Regions from separate parts of the Cytobacillus solani genome, predicted to be linked through region 1. Evidence: a T-box and tRNA genes for the amino acid it is inferred to sense, from the RefSeq annotation. Region 1 holds a T-box; the other holds one or more tRNA genes.

Region 1 (9,596 bases):
GTTTCGGACATGATTTCAGCTCTACTTGTTTTAACGACAACAATTATTGCTTTAACAAGTGTCATCTATTCTTTTCGATCAATCGGCATTGAAAGGGAAAGGTATTTTTATTACCCTGCATTGAACTTTCTAATTGTTGGGGTAATTGGGGCTTTTACAACAGGAGATATCTTTAACCTGTTTGTATTCTTTGAGGTTTTACTTATGGCCTCCTATGTTTTGCTTGTTCTTGGAGGAACAAAAATTCAATTGCGTGAAACAATTAAGTATATTTTAGTCAATGTCATTTCATCTGCTTTATTTGTGATTGCCGTTGCTTATCTATACTCTATTGTTGGAACGTTAAATATGGCTCATATTTCAGTTCGTCTAAATGAGCTTGGCCAATCCGGAATCATTACAGTCATAGCTGTTCTATTTTTAATCGTTTTTGGATTAAAAGGAGGTATATTCCCGTTATACTTCTGGCTGCCTGGATCGTACTACGCTCCACCAGCACCGGTTATGGCTTTGTTTGGTGCATTGCTGACGAAAGTCGGGGTCTATGCGATTATGAGGACCTATACATTATTTTTCATACATGATACAGGCTATACCCATCAGCTGCTAATGATTCTAACGATTATCACGATTATCGTTGGTGTTATAGGGGCCATTGCTTTCTCAGATATTAAAAAAATTATCATATATAATATCATCGTTGCTATTGGTGTGATTCTTTTCGGGGTTTCTGTTATGACTCCAGATTCTATCGCTGGCTCCGTATTTTATCTTATCCACGATATGATAATCAAAGCAGGTCTTTTCTTATTAATTGGCATTATTATTGCCATTACCGGAACGAGCGATTTAAGAAAGATTAGCGGGTTGATTAAACGATACCCTGGACTTGGCTGGACATTCTTCCTTGCTGCACTTGTTCTTGCAGGAATTCCTCCGTTTAGCGGGTTTGTTGGCAAGGTCTTGATCGTCAAAGGCGGATTCGAAAGCGAGCATTATTGGGGAGCTGGTATCGTCCTTACCTCAAGCTTACTCGTATTATTTTCTATCATGAAGATCTTTATTAATGGTTTCTGGGGAACTCCGCAGGATTATAAAGGGGAAGACAAGGTACCTGTACGAAAGCTCTTAATTGCACCCGTTATTCTCGTGACAATTTCGGTATTGTATGGGGCAGGTTCTGAATTTATCTTCCCTTATATCTCACAGGCTGCCGAAACACTTGCTAATCCGAGTATTTATATTGATGCAGTCTTAAAGGAGTGGTAAGTATGGCCTTTCAAATTTTATTAAATGTGTTTCTCGGTTTTCTATGGATGTTTTTCACTCTGTCATACGAGCCAGTTGCCTTTTTAAAAGGATATTTATTCGGTATGGTTATTCTCTTCACTTTTAGACGGTTTTTTAGCTCTCGCTTCTATTTGGGAAGAGTCATTGCCATTATTAGTTTAGGACTTCTCTTCATAAAAGAGCTAATCCTTTCAAATATCAGCGTTTTAAAACTAGTATTAAAACCAAAGCTTGATATTAAACCTGGCATTTTTGCACTGCCAACCGTTTTGGAAAAGGATTGGGAAATTACCATTTTGGCAAATTTAATTACATTAACACCAGGGACACTTGTAGTCGATGTCTCTGAAGATAATAAAATTCTTTATATCCATACCATCGATATGGATGATGCGCAGGAAGCGATTGATTCCATCAAAAATACATTCGAGAAAGCCATTATGGAGGTGAGCCGATAATGATTTTAATAGCTGTTAAAATTGCGATCCTTTGCATGTCGATTGCTATTCTAGGATTAATATACAGGCTCATTAAAGGGCCTTCCATGCCTGATCGAATTGTTGCACTTGACGCGATAGGAATTAATCTCGTTGCGATTGTTGCACTCGTGTCCATTTTCTTAGATACAAACGCTTTTCTAGAGGTTATCTTACTGCTTGGGATTCTCTCTTTTATTGGAACAGTAGCATTCTCCAAATATTTAGAAAAAGGGGTTGCTCTAGAACGTGATCGAGATCTTTAAAATTATCATTGTAGCATTAATACTTATTGGTGCCTTCCTAAGCCTTGTTGCGGCATTTGGTGTACTTAGACTTCCTGATGTGTATACGAGAAACCATGCTGCTTCAAAGGCCGCAACCTTAGGAGTGTTGGCAGTTTTACTTGGCACGTTTCTTTACTTTTATATGGAAGAAGGTCAAGTGAATTCACGGGTCATTCTTGGGATTGTATTTATCTTCGTCACCTCTCCAGTTGCCGGTCACCTAATCAGCCGTGCCGCTTATAATTCCGGTGTTAAGCTTTGGGACAAGAGTGTACAGGATGACTTAAAGCTGAAAGAAACAACCCCAGTACAGAAAAAACAATAATAGAGAACGAAAAGAGATAAAAGGGACTAATCTTCATAGATCAGTCCCTTTTGCCTATTTTCTTTTAATCACAGCCATGGTACATCTTGAAACACAAATTAGCTTTTCTTCTTCATCAACTACTTTTATATCCCATACCATAGTTGTTCTTCCTTGATGAAGGACGGTTGCAGTGGCAGTCACCATTCCCTCCCGCTTTCCTCTTACATGGTTGGCATTAATCTCCAGTCCGGCAACCGATTCCGTTGCCTTATCCACGAGCTCAAAAGCACCGATGCTTGCGACTGTTTCTGCTAAAGCAACTGAAGCTCCTCCATGCAGCAAGCCGAAGGGCTGCCTTGTCCGATCATCAACAGGCATCGTTGCCACAACCTTTCCCTTTTCAAGGGTAGTAATTTCTATTCCAAGAGCACTTATAAGTGTATTTTCTATATTCATGCTTCTTTTCTCCTTTCCATTCTCTTTATTTACTACTATAACAGAATATTCTTACCACTTTAAAAGATAATGATTGTAAAAACACAGAAAAAGCCCAATCTGCATATATTGATTTCATAAATAGGAAAATGATGTGAATTTATAACGGAAAGGGGAGGCTAACCATGACCCCCCGATATTTCTATCCTTGCAAACTAAGCTATCCACCCTTTTATCCTTATTGCAACTATTATTATTCCCCGCACAATACTTATAGACAATATCAAAATGTTGATCCAGGAATGTTTATGACCTCAGCAAAGGACATGGCAATTATTATGAAAGAAGCGAGTCATTTACTAGCAGAAATGGCTAAATCCAAAAAGTTCTCATTTGATTTGATGACTGCTGCGCAGCAATCAAAAATGGAGAAAGTCGAACAATTGATTAAATCAACAGGAATTAAAGTGATTCCAAAAGTTACTTACACGCCAGACGGACTGAACCTACATTTTGATTCAGGTAAAGATTATAATGACTGTTGTAAATTGACACTTAAATTACGATGGTCATAAGAAAAGCTCAAGCGCATTGATCATCGTTCTTACAAACTGGAGGGGACAACGGCACGATAAAGGAAACACGATAAGGGGAGTTAACCGATGTTGACTTATCGTAGGGAGGAGACCTGAATTTTGATAGGCGATAGGACCCTTGCGCTAGACAATACTTTTTCAAGACAAAAAAAGCTCTCCCGCTTGTAAGAGAGCTTTTTTCCTTTCCTCTTTTAATAATATGGGTTTCCGAAGCCACCATATCCATATGGAGCGGGGGCAGGATAAGGTCCATAAAATGGGGGCGGTCCATAATATGGCACAGGCCCGTAAAATGGACGAGGTCTAGCGATTGCTGCTCCAGCAAAGCCACCTATTAACCCTCCAAATAATCCACCAACCAATGGACCGGCAAAAAAGAACCTTGTATCCCCTGGATGTGGGCCTCTTCTAATATTATACATCTGGGTAACCTCCTAATATTTATTCCTACACTACTTCATATGCTTTTTTTACCCGATTTGAGTGGGCTTTTATACATATTGAGCAGTTTCCCTTTAGAGGTTCCCCAGTTATTAATACGCTTTAGCCCAGTAAACTAATTTCTCCGCTTCTTTTCCACAGCATACACATTCTGTTGAAACAGCTTCTTGATTGAAAGGCATGCATCTTGAGGTTGCACCTGTTTCTTCTTTTATCTGATCCTCACAGCTTCTGTCGCCACACCACATTGCTTTAACAAATCCTGTCTTTTGCGCGAATGTTTCTTTCAATTCCCCATGATTTAGGGCCACATACGTTTTTTCTTCACGAAGTTCTTTTGCCTTTTCAAATAGTTGTCTCTGAATATCATCGAGAATTTCAGTAATCTTTGCTTCCAAATGATCAGTAGGTACAAAGATCTTTTCTCCTGTATCCCTTCTTACCAAAACGACTTGCTGCTTTTCCATATCCTTTGGACCAACTTCAAGTCGTAATGGAACACCTTTCATTTCATATTCATTAAATTTCCATCCTGGCTTTTTATCACTTGCATCAATATCGACACGGGCAATACGGGCTAATGTTTCTTTCAAGCCATATGCGTAATCAAGAACCCCTTCCTTATGTTGGGCAATAGGAACAATCATCAGTTGAGTTGGGGCTGCCTTTGGAGGAATAACTAGTCCTCTGTCATCTCCATGAACCATAATCATTGCGCCAATAATACGTGTCGTAAAGCCCCATGATGTTTGCTGTACATACTGCAATTTCCCCTCTTGATCTGTAAACTGAATGCCAAAAGCCTTTGCAAACCCATCACCTAAATGGTGTGAAGTACCTGACTGCAATGCTTTTCCATCATGCATCAGGCTTTCAATTGTATACGTGTATTTCGCCCCGGCAAATTTCTCTTTATCCGTTTTTTGCCCTTTCACAACCGGGATAGCAAGCACATTTTCACAAACATCCGCATACACATCAAGCATTCTAACCGTTTCTTCATGAGCTTCCTCATCTGTCGCATGGCACGTATGCCCCTCTTGCCATAAGAACTCTAGCGTACGTAAGAACGGACGTGTCGTTTTCTCCCATCTCACCACATTTGCCCACTGGTTGTACAGTTTTGGCAAATCGCGATATGAGTGAATAATGTTTTTATAGTGCTCACAGAATAATACCTCAGATGTTGGTCTTACACACCATCGTTCTGCTAATTCCTCTTCCCCGCCATGCGTTACCCATGCCACTTCTGGAGCGAACCCCTCGATATGATCCTTTTCCTTTTGAAGAAGACTCTCAGGGATAAACAGTGGCATATAGACATTTTCATGCCCTGTTTCTTTGATTCGATCATCTAACTCATTTTTGATATTTTCCCATAAAGCATATCCATAGGGGCGGATAATCATTGAACCGCGTACACTTGAATAATCAATCAAATCTGCTTTTGTAACAACATCTGTATACCACTGGGCAAAATCGACTTCCATTGCCGTAATATCTTTTACAAACTCTTTTCCCACTTAATCCACCTCAATTTCTTATAAAATAGGCTGTGTTAAACATGGCTGCTGATTTTCGCTACAGGCACTCGCTTTCCGCGAGATAGGCGGTGAGCCTCCTCGTCGCATACGCTCCTGCGGGGTCTCACCTGTCCTACATCTCCCGCAGGAGTCTCGCGCCTTTCGTTACAATCAACCAGTACAATTATCAACATGCAGCTTTAATACAGCCGTAAAATAAAAAAGCTTTACGATAAAATAGGGACCAATCACTTGGCGGTACCACCCTAATTTAAAGCAAAGCTTTACACTCATACATGATAACGGGATGTAAACCCGCTGTAATCTTTAAATGATACAGAACTCAGAGACAGGTTCAAATGGCTGCTTATAGGACCCTTTCAGCAATTGGCTCCCTCTCTATAATAAACAGTGCACATTTTACTATTCCTCATCAATGTTTAACTATTTTTTTGAAATTATATAAATATTTGTTTCAAATGTCAATCGATGATCTCACAAAAAATCCCTTTGACAGTTTGCCAAAGGGAATCTTCAATTATTTTGCTGCTGCAGCATTTTCAAATGCCAAGTCCACTGTTACATAATCATATCCAAGATCTCTTGCAACTGCCTCATATGTGATGCTGCCGTTTACAACATTCACACCAAGCTTTAATGCAGGATTTTCATCAATTGCTTTCTTGACACCTTTATTTGCAATTTGCAATGCATAAGGAATCGTTACATTTGTTAATGCAATTGTAGATGTTCTTGGAACGGCACCAGGCATGTTCGCAACTGCATAGTGAACAACCCCATGCTTTTCATATGTTGGGTTATCATGTGTTGTAATATGATCTACTGTTTCAAAAATTCCACCTTGGTCAACAGCCACATCAATTACGACAGAGCCAGGAGACATCGTTTTAACCATTTCTTCTGTAACAAGCTTCGGTGCCTTAGCTCCTGGAATAAGGACAGCGCCAACAACAAGATCACTTTCCTTCACTGCTTCAGCAATATTGAATGGATTAGACATTAAGGTTTGAATGCTGTTTCCAAAAATATCATCAAGTTGGCGAAGACGTTCTGGGCTTAAATCAATAATTGTCACATCAGCTCCTAAGCCGATTGCCATTTTAGCCGCATTAATACCAACAACACCGCCTCCGACAATCGTTACCTTGCCGCGTGAAACGCCAGGAACACCAGCTAGCAAAATTCCTTTGCCGCCATTTGTTTTTTGTAAGAATTGTGCGCCAATTTGAGTAGCCATACGGCCAGCTACTTCACTCATAGGTGTAAGCAATGGCAATGTACGATTGACTTCCACTGTTTCATATGCAATTGCCGTAACACCCTTTTCAACTAAAGCCTTTGCTAATTCAGGCTCTGCAGCTAAGTGTAAGTATGTGAAAAGCACTAGGCCTTCACGGAAATATGTATATTCGGATTCAAGCGGCTCTTTTACCTTCATAACCATTTCTGCAGCCCAAGCCTCTTTTGCTGTAGAGACGATTTCTGCTCCAACTTCCTTGTAATCCTCATTAGTGAAACCGCTTCCAAGGCCAGCATCTGTTTCTACTAAAACTTGATGTCCTGCACGAACTAATGTATACACGCTAGCAGGGGTTGCTGCCACACGGTTCTCATTATTCTTTATTTCCTTAGGTACTCCGATAATCATTGTATTTTCCCCTTTCTATACAACTCTTTTATTATCAAAACTACCCTAAGTATAATGATAAGAATTAGAATAATCAACACCAATCCTCTTTATTTTCAAAATCCACATAATTGTTTGACAAGCCATTCAAAGCGCGGTATTTCCGGGCAAACGATTCATTTTTGACACCCTTCTTCTTATGCTTGTCTATACTATAACGAAGACATTTACTCGAAAACTAATTATAAGGAGGGATATCATTTGGATGTAATGGATTTATTTCATTTACAGAATAGAACGGCCATTGTAACAGGCGGAGGAAAAGGGCTTGGGGAACAAATGGCCAATGCACTAGCAGAGGCAGGGGCAAATGTAGTCATCTGCTCTAGAAATCTAGAAGACTGTCAAAAGATTAGTGAGCAGCTAGTGAAAAAAGGCGTACAATCGTTAGCAATAACATGCGATATTACAAACCAAGCGGATATTCAAGCTGTAATAGATCAAACGGTTCAGCACTTTGGCACGATTGATATTCTTATTAACAATAGCGGCACCTCTTGGATTGCTCCTACACTAGAAATAACGGCTGATCAATGGGATAAAGTCATGAATGTGAATTTGAAAGGAATGTTCCTATTTTCGCAGGCAGCGGGCAAAATAATGGCTCAGCAAGGAAATGGGAAAATTATCAATATTTCATCCATAACTGGAATCAAAGGAACGAATCCTGCTTTCCTAGATGCTATTGCTTATAGTACAAGTAAAGGCGCTGTCAATGCATTAACGAAAGATTTAGCAATAAAGCTAGCACAGCATAATATTCAAGTGAATGCCATTGCTCCAGGATTTTTTCCTAGTAAAAAAACAAAGGCATTTGATCAAACAAGCCATATTATCTTAAAAAGAATACCTGCTGGTCGCTTTGGCACTGATCAGGATATTAAAGGAGCAGCCCTTTTCCTATCCTCAAATGCTTCTGACTATATAACTGGTCAAGTACTCGTCATTGATGGCGGGCTGATATCAGGAATATAAAAAAGCGGAAGCGCCCCGCTTAACGATAGTTACTAAGAAAGGAGCGTATATAATGACTACAAACCACACGCAAGAAATACTAAATGCTGTCAAGAAATTAGGTCTGAAGGTAGAGTTGGGTCTAAACAACTCCATTCATGATGCACTTAATCAACCATCCATTCTAAAAGCAGTGAATAATCAATCACGGCTTGTAGCTGCTTCCATAAGCAAGCTGCAGCAAACAGTCGAAACCTTATCGATCCCCTTTAATTTTCCAACAAAAAACGACGTAGCCAACACAACAAAATTATTTATCCAAGCCGAAGAGAAATTGGATTTATTAGAAGAGCAAGTCACGCAATTAAACCGGTCCTTTGAAGAATTTAAGGACACAATTGTAAATAGTCCTTCCTTTTCTTCCTCAAATAGATGGGAGAGGGAAAAATATGAGTACTCCAAAAATAAATAGATGGACGGGCTTTATCAAAACGATTTCTGCCTTAGAACCTGAGGTTGGACTGACACCACGAACTGCCATCTGGAAGAAAAACAAAGCCACTCTTTGGTATTATCCTTCAGAAAATAAAAAATATAAGGTACCGCTTTTTTTGATTTACTCACTTATTAATCAACCATTTATTCTTGATCTTGGTCCTAAATATAGCTTAATCGAAGCTTTTACCTCTAGCGGGTACGAGGTGTATCTCCTTGATTTCGGAATACCTGGATATGAAGATAAAGATTTGACAGTGGATGATTACATTCTTCGCTATATAAAAAAAGGCGTTCAACGAGCACTGCTCCATTCAAACGCGTCAGAAATCACATTAATGGGCTTTTGTATGGGCGGTACGTTTGCTGCTATCTATGCAACCATTGCCGATGAACCAATTAAAAATCTTATTATTTCTGTTGCTCCGATTGATTTTAGTGTCATGCCTATTTTCAGTGAAGGCGTAAAAATGCTCCAAAATGGAGAGATCAATCTTAATCCAATATTAGATGCTTGGGGAATTATCCCTCCCGCATATGTTAAAAGGGGGATGCGGCTAGCTACAGTACCCATCTCTTACTCTCCTTATCTTTCTCTTTTAAGCCATGCAGACGATGAAGAGCGAAATTTAAAATGGAGTCGCTTTAATTATTGGACCAACAGTCACATCCCTTTATCTGCTGCAGCATTAAAGCAGATGGCAGTTGACTTTGAGAAAGAAAATAAACTTATCAATGGGAATCTAGTAATTGGAGATCAACCAGCTAAACTAGAAAATATTACAGCGAATTTAATGGCAGTAGGCGCTAGTCATGATCGACTGATTCCAATCGAACAAATCCTGCCGATCGTCGACCATGTTTCAAGTATAGATAAATCCTTCCATATTCTCGAAGGAGGCCACGGGAGTCTTGCAAAAGAAGGCAAAGCACCAGGTTATTTAGACAAGTGGCTGTCTGACCGCTCCAATTAGATGATATGAAAGGTTTCATGTGACTTCCCCTGCTGATGATGACATGAATCAGCAGGGGAAAGCATTTTAAAAAAGGAGGATGCGTATGTTTTATTTGTTAACCCCTAAGA
Region 2 (9,596 bases), 960 kb from region 1:
GTTCTAAGGGCGTTGAAGCTAGACCGCAAGGACTGGTGGAGCGCTTAGAAGTGAGAATGCCGGTATGAGTAGCGAAAGATGGGTGAGAATCCCATCCACCGAATGCCTAAGGTTTCCTGAGGAAGGCTCGTCCGCTCAGGGTTAGTCGGGACCTAAGCCGAGGCTGAAAAGCGTAGGCGATGGACAACAGGTTGATATTCCTGTACCACCAAACTCCGTTTGAGCAATGGGGGGACGCAGGAGGATAGGGTAAGCGCACTGCTGGATATGTGCGTCTAAGCAGTTAGGCTGCAAGCGAGGAAAATCCCGTTTGCGTGAAGGCTGAGCTGTGACAGCGAGGGAAATATAGTACCGAAGTTCCTGATTCCACACTGCCAAGAAAAGCCTCTAGTGAGGATAAGGTGCCCGTACCGCAAACCGACACAGGTAGGCGAGGAGAGAATCCTAAGGTGAGCGAGAGAACTCTCGTTAAGGAACTCGGCAAAATGACCCCGTAACTTCGGGAGAAGGGGTGCTTTTTAGGGTGAATAGCCCTGAAAAGCCGCAGTGAATAGGCCCAGGCGACTGTTTAGCAAAAACACAGGTCTCTGCGAAGCCGCAAGGCGAAGTATAGGGGCTGACGCCTGCCCGGTGCTGGAAGGTTAAGAGGAGGGGTTAGCTTACGCGAAGCTCTGAATTGAAGCCCCAGTAAACGGCGGCCGTAACTATAACGGTCCTAAGGTAGCGAAATTCCTTGTCGGGTAAGTTCCGACCCGCACGAAAGGCGTAACGATCTGGGCACTGTCTCAACGAGAGACTCGGTGAAATTATAGTACCTGTGAAGATGCAGGTTACCCGCGACAGGACGGAAAGACCCCGTGGAGCTTTACTGTAGCCTGATATTGAATTTCGGTACAGCTTGTACAGGATAGGTAGGAGCCTTGGAAGCCGGAGCGCCAGCTTCGGTGGAGGCATCGGTGGGATACTACCCTGGCTGTATTGAAATTCTAACCCATGCCCCTGATCGGGGCAGGAGACAGTGTCAGGTGGGCAGTTTGACTGGGGCGGTCGCCTCCTAAAAAGTAACGGAGGCGCCCAAAGGTTCCCTCAGAATGGTTGGAAATCATTCGAAGAGTGTAAAGGCATAAGGGAGCTTGACTGCGAGACCTACAAGTCGAGCAGGGACGAAAGTCGGGCTTAGTGATCCGGTGGTTCCGCATGGAAGGGCCATCGCTCAACGGATAAAAGCTACCCCGGGGATAACAGGCTTATCTCCCCCAAGAGTCCACATCGACGGGGAGGTTTGGCACCTCGATGTCGGCTCATCGCATCCTGGGGCTGTAGTCGGTCCCAAGGGTTGGGCTGTTCGCCCATTAAAGCGGTACGCGAGCTGGGTTCAGAACGTCGTGAGACAGTTCGGTCCCTATCCGTCGTGGGCGCAGGAAATTTGAGAGGAGCTGTCCTTAGTACGAGAGGACCGGGATGGACGCACCGCTGGTGTACCAGTTGTTCTGCCAAGAGCATCGCTGGGTAGCTATGTGCGGAAGGGATAAGTGCTGAAAGCATCTAAGCATGAAGCCCCCCTCGAGATGAGATTTCCCATAGCGTCAAGCTAGTAAGACCCCTGAAAGATGATCAGGTTGATAGGTTTGAGGTGGAAGCGTGGTGACACGTGGAGCTGACAAATACTAATCGGTCGAGGACTTAACCAAAATGAAAGGCGAAGGCGACTGTTCAACTTCGAAAGGCGTTGGAGAGCCGACCATGCAAATCCCGCATTTGGATTTGTAGGGGCGGATCGAAACGACCGAGAAGTTAGGAGCCGTAGCTGGACAAAATGATTACTCAACTTCTTCTTTAGCATTATCTAGTTTTGAGGGAACAAACCTCATCATAAATAGGTCTAGTGACGATGGCGAGAAGGCCACACCCGTTCCCATCCCGAACACGGAAGTTAAGCTTCTCAGCGCCGATGGTAGTTAGGGGCTGTCCCCTTGTGAGAGTAGGACGTCGCTAGGCTTTATAAAATGGAGGATTAGCTCAGCTGGGAGAGCATCTGCCTTACAAGCAGAGGGTCGGCGGTTCGATCCCGTCATCCTCCACCATATTTTTATTATGCCGGCCTAGCTCAATTGGTAGAGCAACTGACTTGTAATCAGTAGGTTGGGGGTTCAAGTCCTCTGGCCGGCATGTTTCCTAGAAAGAGCCATTAGCTCAGTCGGTAGAGCATCTGACTTTTAATCAGAGGGTCGAAGGTTCGAGTCCTTCATGGCTCACCATTTAAATAATGCGGGTGTGGCGGAACTGGCAGACGCACTAGACTTAGGATCTAGCGCCGCAAGGCGTGGGGGTTCGACTCCCTTCACCCGCATCATTTTATTTGCGGAAGTAGTTCAGTGGTAGAACACCACCTTGCCAAGGTGGGGGTCGCGGGTTCGAATCCCGTCTTCCGCTCCAATTATTTGCCGGGGTGGCGGAACTGGCAGACGCACAGGACTTAAAATCCTGCGGTAGGTGACTACCGTACCGGTTCGATTCCGGTCCTCGGCACCACTTTAAAAAATAGCGCCCGTAGCTCAATTGGATAGAGCGTCTGACTACGGATCAGAAGGTTATGGGTTCGACTCCTTTCGGGCGCGCCATAAAAACGGGAAGTAGCTCAGCTTGGTAGAGCACTTGGTTTGGGACCAAGGGGTCGCAGGTTCGAATCCTGTCTTCCCGACCATTCATATTTTTATGGGGCCTTAGCTCAGCTGGGAGAGCGCCTGCCTTGCACGCAGGAGGTCAGCGGTTCGATCCCGCTAGGCTCCACCAAAATGTTAAAAAAGGTATTGACTTAACATTTTAAACATAGTAGTATTTAAAAGTCGCCTTGAGCGGCAGAGTAATAATAATCATTGCTCTTTGAAAACTGAACGAACAAAAAACGTCAACGTTAATTCAAGTATTAAAACTTAAGAGCTAATCTTACTCTTTATTGGAGAGTTTGATCCTGGCTCAGGACGAACGCTGGCGGCGTGCCTAATACATGCAAGTCGAGCGAATCTGAGGGAGCTTGCTCCCAAAGATTAGCGGCGGACGGGTGAGTAACACGTGGGCAACCTGCCTGTAAGACTGGGATAACTTCGGGAAACCGGAGCTAATACCGGATAATCCTTTTCTACTCATGTAGAAAAGTTGAAAGATGGCTTCGGCTATCACTTACAGATGGGCCCGCGGCGCATTAGCTAGTTGGTGAGGTAACGGCTCACCAAGGCGACGATGCGTAGCCGACCTGAGAGGGTGATCGGCCACACTGGGACTGAGACACGGCCCAGACTCCTACGGGAGGCAGCAGTAGGGAATCTTCCGCAATGGACGAAAGTCTGACGGAGCAACGCCGCGTGAGTGATGAAGGTTTTCGGATCGTAAAACTCTGTTGTTAGGGAAGAACAAGTACCGTTCGAATAGGGCGGTACCTTGACGGTACCTAACCAGAAAGCCACGGCTAACTACGTGCCAGCAGCCGCGGTAATACGTAGGTGGCAAGCGTTGTCCGGAATTATTGGGCGTAAAGCGCGCGCAGGTGGTTTCTTAAGTCTGATGTGAAAGCCCCCGGCTCAACCGGGGAGGGTCATTGGAAACTGGGAGACTTGAGTGCAGAAGAGGAAAGTGGAATTCCAAGTGTAGCGGTGAAATGCGTAGAGATTTGGAGGAACACCAGTGGCGAAGGCGACTTTCTGGTCTGTAACTGACACTGAGGCGCGAAAGCGTGGGGAGCGAACAGGATTAGATACCCTGGTAGTCCACGCCGTAAACGATGAGTGCTAAGTGTTAGAGGGTTTCCGCCCTTTAGTGCTGCAGCAAACGCATTAAGCACTCCGCCTGGGGAGTACGGCCGCAAGGCTGAAACTCAAAGGAATTGACGGGGGCCCGCACAAGCGGTGGAGCATGTGGTTTAATTCGAAGCAACGCGAAGAACCTTACCAGGTCTTGACATCCTCTGACAATCCTAGAGATAGGACGTTCCCCTTCGGGGGACAGAGTGACAGGTGGTGCATGGTTGTCGTCAGCTCGTGTCGTGAGATGTTGGGTTAAGTCCCGCAACGAGCGCAACCCTTGATCTTAGTTGCCAGCATTCAGTTGGGCACTCTAAGGTGACTGCCGGTGACAAACCGGAGGAAGGTGGGGATGACGTCAAATCATCATGCCCCTTATGACCTGGGCTACACACGTGCTACAATGGATGGTACAAAGGGCTGCAAGACCGCGAGGTTTAGCCAATCCCATAAAACCATTCTCAGTTCGGATTGCAGGCTGCAACTCGCCTGCATGAAGCCGGAATCGCTAGTAATCGCGGATCAGCATGCCGCGGTGAATACGTTCCCGGGCCTTGTACACACCGCCCGTCACACCACGAGAGTTTGTAACACCCGAAGTCGGTGGGGTAACCGCAAGGAGCCAGCCGCCTAAGGTGGGACAGATGATTGGGGTGAAGTCGTAACAAGGTAGCCGTATCGGAAGGTGCGGCTGGATCACCTCCTTTCTAAGGATGAAATGAAGTCTAACTTCATTAAAAGACGTTTCATTGTTCGTTCAGTTTTGAGAGAGTAATCTCTCATATTATTTTGCTCCTGCGCCGCAGTAGTTCGAGGAAGATAAACCTCAGCTCGTCGCAAGGCAGCATGATGAATAGCTACGAAGCTTAATCACGTTGTGATTGAAATCAGTAGCCTTGTTCTTTGAAAACTAGATAATGCAATAAAGAAGATAACCGAGTAATCGCCATCTTAGTTTTTTCTCTTATATTGAGTTTTTAAAACCAAGTAAGTTTTTTCTCTTATATTGAGTTTTTAAAACCAAGTAAGAGTGTAAACCATGAGGGCAATGAGCAACAAGCAGATCAAGGAAGCGACCGAGCGAGCACCGGAACGTACTCAGTACGTGAGGAGCACAGCGAGAGAGCTGACGCCGAGATGCGCAGTTGATCATTGACCGAAGTAGGTTAAGTTAGAAAGGGCGCACGGTGAATGCCTAGGCACTAGGAGCCGATGAAGGACGGGACTAACACCGATATGCTTCGGGGAGCTGTAAGTAAGCTTTGATCCGGAGATTTCCGAATGGGGGAACCCTCTATCCGTAATGGGATAGAATCTTTACCTGAATACATAGGGTATTGAAGGCAGACCCGGGGAACTGAAACATCTAAGTACCCGGAGGAAGAGAAAGCAAACGCGATTCCCTGAGTAGCGGCGAGCGAAACGGGATTAGCCCAAACCAAGAGGCTTGCCTCTTGGGGTTGTAGGACACTCTACACGGAGTTACAAAGGAACGAGGTAAATGAACAGGTCTGGAAAGGCCGGCCAGAGAAGGTAAAAGCCCTGTAGTTGAAACTTCGTTCCCTCCAGAGTGGATCCTGAGTACGGCGGGACACGAGAAATCCCGTCGGAAGCAGGGAGGACCATCTCCCAAGGCTAAATACTCCCTAGTGACCGATAGTGAACCAGTACCGTGAGGGAAAGGTGAAAAGCACCCCGGAAGGGGAGTGAAAGAGATCCTGAAACCGTGTGCCTACAAGTAGTTAGAGCCCGTTAATGGGTGATAGCGTGCCTTTTGTAGAATGAACCGGCGAGTTACGATTACATGCAAGGTTAAGTTGAATAGACGGAGCCGCAGCGAAAGCGAGTCTGAATAGGGCGAATGAGTATGTGGTCGTAGACCCGAAACCAGGTGATCTACCCATGTCCAGGTTGAAGTTCAGGTAACACTGAATGGAGGACCGAACCCACGCACGTTGAAAAGTGCGGGGATGAGGTGTGGGTAGCGGAGAAATTCCAATCGAACTTGGAGATAGCTGGTTCTCTCCGAAATAGCTTTAGGGCTAGCCTCATGTAGAAAGAGTCTTGGAGGTAGAGCACTGTTTGGACTAGGGGCCCCCATCGGGTTACCGAATTCAGACAAACTCCGAATGCCAAAGACTTATCCATGGGAGTCAGACTGCGAGTGATAAGATCCGTAGTCAAGAGGGAAACAGCCCAGACCACCAGCTAAGGTCCCAAAGTATACGTTAAGTGGAAAAGGATGTGGAGTTGCTTAGACAACCAGGATGTTGGCTTAGAAGCAGCCACCATTTAAAGAGTGCGTAATAGCTCACTGGTCGAGTGACTCTGCGCCGAAAATGTACCGGGGCTAAACGTATCACCGAAGCTGTGGATGGACATCTACGATGTCCGTGGTAGGAGAGCGTTCTAAGGGCGTTGAAGCTAGACCGCAAGGACTGGTGGAGCGCTTAGAAGTGAGAATGCCGGTATGAGTAGCGAAAGATGGGTGAGAATCCCATCCACCGAATGCCTAAGGTTTCCTGAGGAAGGCTCGTCCGCTCAGGGTTAGTCGGGACCTAAGCCGAGGCTGAAAAGCGTAGGCGATGGACAACAGGTTGATATTCCTGTACCACCAAACTCCGTTTGAGCAATGGGGGGACGCAGGAGGATAGGGTAAGCGCACTGCTGGATATGTGCGTCTAAGCAGTTAGGCTGCAAGCGAGGAAAATCCCGTTTGCGTGAAGGCTGAGCTGTGACAGCGAGGGAAATATAGTACCGAAGTTCCTGATTCCACACTGCCAAGAAAAGCCTCTAGTGAGGATAAGGTGCCCGTACCGCAAACCGACACAGGTAGGCGAGGAGAGAATCCTAAGGTGAGCGAGAGAACTCTCGTTAAGGAACTCGGCAAAATGACCCCGTAACTTCGGGAGAAGGGGTGCTTTTTAGGGTGAATAGCCCTGAAAAGCCGCAGTGAATAGGCCCAGGCGACTGTTTAGCAAAAACACAGGTCTCTGCGAAGCCGCAAGGCGAAGTATAGGGGCTGACGCCTGCCCGGTGCTGGAAGGTTAAGAGGAGGGGTTAGCTTACGCGAAGCTCTGAATTGAAGCCCCAGTAAACGGCGGCCGTAACTATAACGGTCCTAAGGTAGCGAAATTCCTTGTCGGGTAAGTTCCGACCCGCACGAAAGGCGTAACGATCTGGGCACTGTCTCAACGAGAGACTCGGTGAAATTATAGTACCTGTGAAGATGCAGGTTACCCGCGACAGGACGGAAAGACCCCGTGGAGCTTTACTGTAGCCTGATATTGAATTTCGGTACAGCTTGTACAGGATAGGTAGGAGCCTTGGAAGCCGGAGCGCCAGCTTCGGTGGAGGCATCGGTGGGATACTACCCTGGCTGTATTGAAATTCTAACCCATGCCCCTGATCGGGGCAGGAGACAGTGTCAGGTGGGCAGTTTGACTGGGGCGGTCGCCTCCTAAAAAGTAACGGAGGCGCCCAAAGGTTCCCTCAGAATGGTTGGAAATCATTCGAAGAGTGTAAAGGCATAAGGGAGCTTGACTGCGAGACCTACAAGTCGAGCAGGGACGAAAGTCGGGCTTAGTGATCCGGTGGTTCCGCATGGAAGGGCCATCGCTCAACGGATAAAAGCTACCCCGGGGATAACAGGCTTATCTCCCCCAAGAGTCCACATCGACGGGGAGGTTTGGCACCTCGATGTCGGCTCATCGCATCCTGGGGCTGTAGTCGGTCCCAAGGGTTGGGCTGTTCGCCCATTAAAGCGGTACGCGAGCTGGGTTCAGAACGTCGTGAGACAGTTCGGTCCCTATCCGTCGTGGGCGCAGGAAATTTGAGAGGAGCTGTCCTTAGTACGAGAGGACCGGGATGGACGCACCGCTGGTGTACCAGTTGTTCTGCCAAGAGCATCGCTGGGTAGCTATGTGCGGAAGGGATAAGTGCTGAAAGCATCTAAGCATGAAGCCCCCCTCGAGATGAGATTTCCCATAGCGTCAAGCTAGTAAGACCCCTGAAAGATGATCAGGTTGATAGGTTTGAGGTGGAAGCGTGGTGACACGTGGAGCTGACAAATACTAATCGGTCGAGGACTTAACCAAAATGAAAAGCGAAGGCGACCGAGAAGTTAGGAGCCGTAGCTGGACAAAATGATTACTCAACTTCTTCTTTAGCATTATCTAGTTTTGAGGGAACAAACCTCATCATAAATAGGTCTAGTGACGATGGCGAGAAGGCCACACCCGTTCCCATCCCGAACACGGAAGTTAAGCTTCTCAGCGCCGATGGTAGTTAGGGGCTGTCCCCTTGTGAGAGTAGGACGTCGCTAGGCAAATGAAAGAGCACCTGTAAAGGTGCTCTTTTTTGTGTTCTATATTCTAATTATCAGTTCATTCATAGGTTTGAGAAATAAAAAATGGGGGAAAATTATAATACTTGTTCATTGCAACGTCATTTATACTTATGTATAATTAAAGTCAAATATAGTCAAAGTCAGATTGGGGGGAGGAGTAATGAGAAATATTTCAGATATCATTGAGAATTATTTGAAGCAGGTCTTAGAATTGAGCGAAAGAGAACTCGTTGAGATAAAACGCAGTGAAATTGCAGATAAATTCCAATGTGTACCGTCCCAGATTAATTATGTCATCAATACAAGATTTACAATTGAAAAGGGTTATGTCGTTGAAAGCAAAAGAGGCGGCGGTGGATATATTCGAATAATGAAGGTTCAATCTTATGATCATGCTCATGTAATTGAACAAATATTATCTTTAATTCAAGGCCGGTTAACACAGAATAGTGCGGAAGATGTGATATTCCGACTTATAGAAGAGGAAATTATTACTAAGCGAGAGGCAAAAATCATGCTCAGTGTTATTGACCGATCTGTATTATATATTGATCTCCCTTATAGAGATGAACTTCGTGCAAGAATGTTAAGAGCGATGCTTACGACTTTAAAATATAAATAAAACAGCGAGCTGGAGAGGTGAAAACATGATATGCCAGGAATGTAATCAAAGACCTGCAACGCTGCACTTTACAAAAATAGTCAATGCTGAAAAGGCAGAATATCATTTATGCGAGAAATGCGCGCAGGAAAAGGGTGATATGTTCATGCTTAGCGGTGCAACTGGTTTTTCCATTAATAATTTATTAGCTGGCTTATTGAACATGGATCCTACAGTCAAAAAAAAAGAACAGGATACATTCGAAGATGAAACTATTTTGCAATGTGATCAATGTTCTATGACTTTTCAACAATTTATTAAAATAGGAAGATTTGGCTGTGCCCATTGTTACAAAGCTTTTGAGGAACAGCTTAAGCCAATACTTAGAAGATTGCATAGCGGAAACTCTTCGCATAATGGGAAGATTCCGGCAAGAATCGGCGGAAGCCTACATTTGAAAAAGAATATTGAGGAATTAAAGTATCAGCTAAAAGAGTCTATTTCTAGGGAAGAGTTTGAAAAGGCCGCGGAAATTAGAGATGAGATACGATTGCTGGAAAGCCAATTAAATACAAATCTTGAGGGAGGGAAATAGCTTGTCTTTAGAACGTTTTATTAATCAAGCTGTCAGCTCCTGGATGAGTGCTGAAGGTCCAGATTCAGACATTATCTTAAGTTCAAGAATTAGATTAGCCCGTAATATAAGCCAATTTAAGTTTCCTATTCTTTTTTCCAATGACGAGGCCAAGTCAGTCATTCATAAGATAAAAGAAAGGGTGGATGACTCTTCTTTTACAAAGCTTGGGAATATGGAGCTATTGTTAATGGATGAACTTCAGCCGCTTCAAAA

What was found. A T-box is a leader RNA that pairs with one kind of tRNA and senses whether it is charged. The one in region 1 lies ahead of proS (proline--tRNA ligase), so its partner is inferred to be a tRNA-Pro.
Region 2: it encodes a tRNA-Pro, which carries the amino acid that the T-box ahead of proS (proline--tRNA ligase) is inferred to sense. The anticodon was not compared.

The regions. Positions count from the first base shown of each region.
Region 1 covers NZ_CP041305.1:2,752,429-2,762,024, reverse strand. Annotated here, with positions in the region: gene FI644_RS13810 (Na+/H+ antiporter subunit D) at 1-1,269, shown strand, start outside; gene FI644_RS13805 (Na+/H+ antiporter subunit E) at 1,272-1,748, shown strand; gene FI644_RS13800 (Na(+)/H(+) antiporter subunit F1) at 1,748-2,032, shown strand; gene mnhG (monovalent cation/H(+) antiporter subunit G) at 2,016-2,378, shown strand; gene FI644_RS13790 (hotdog fold thioesterase) at 2,433-2,816, opposite strand; gene FI644_RS13785 (YuzC family spore coat inner layer protein) at 3,104-3,370, shown strand; gene FI644_RS13780 (hypothetical protein) at 3,583-3,813, opposite strand; gene proS (proline--tRNA ligase) at 3,925-5,322, opposite strand; T-box leader at 5,592-5,801, opposite strand; gene ald (alanine dehydrogenase) at 5,894-7,024, opposite strand; gene FI644_RS13765 (glucose 1-dehydrogenase) at 7,265-8,038, shown strand; gene FI644_RS13760 (hypothetical protein) at 8,091-8,489, shown strand; gene FI644_RS13755 (alpha/beta fold hydrolase) at 8,467-9,486, shown strand.
Region 2 covers NZ_CP041305.1:1,789,605-1,799,200, reverse strand. Annotated here, with positions in the region: rRNA gene FI644_RS09295 (23S ribosomal RNA) at 1-1,691, shown strand, start outside; rRNA gene rrf (5S ribosomal RNA) at 1,882-1,998, shown strand; tRNA gene FI644_RS09285 (tRNA-Val) at 2,009-2,084, shown strand; tRNA gene FI644_RS09280 (tRNA-Thr) at 2,097-2,169, shown strand; tRNA gene FI644_RS09275 (tRNA-Lys) at 2,183-2,258, shown strand; tRNA gene FI644_RS09270 (tRNA-Leu) at 2,269-2,350, shown strand; tRNA gene FI644_RS09265 (tRNA-Gly) at 2,362-2,436, shown strand; tRNA gene FI644_RS09260 (tRNA-Leu) at 2,444-2,532, shown strand; tRNA gene FI644_RS09255 (tRNA-Arg) at 2,545-2,621, shown strand; tRNA gene FI644_RS09250 (tRNA-Pro) at 2,628-2,704, shown strand; tRNA gene FI644_RS09245 (tRNA-Ala) at 2,718-2,793, shown strand; rRNA gene FI644_RS09240 (16S ribosomal RNA) at 2,954-4,504, shown strand; rRNA gene FI644_RS09235 (23S ribosomal RNA) at 4,962-7,894, shown strand; rRNA gene rrf (5S ribosomal RNA) at 8,008-8,124, shown strand; gene FI644_RS09225 (CtsR family transcriptional regulator) at 8,306-8,767, shown strand; gene mcsA (protein-arginine kinase activator protein McsA) at 8,793-9,341, shown strand; gene mcsB (protein-arginine kinase McsB) at 9,343-9,596, shown strand, end outside.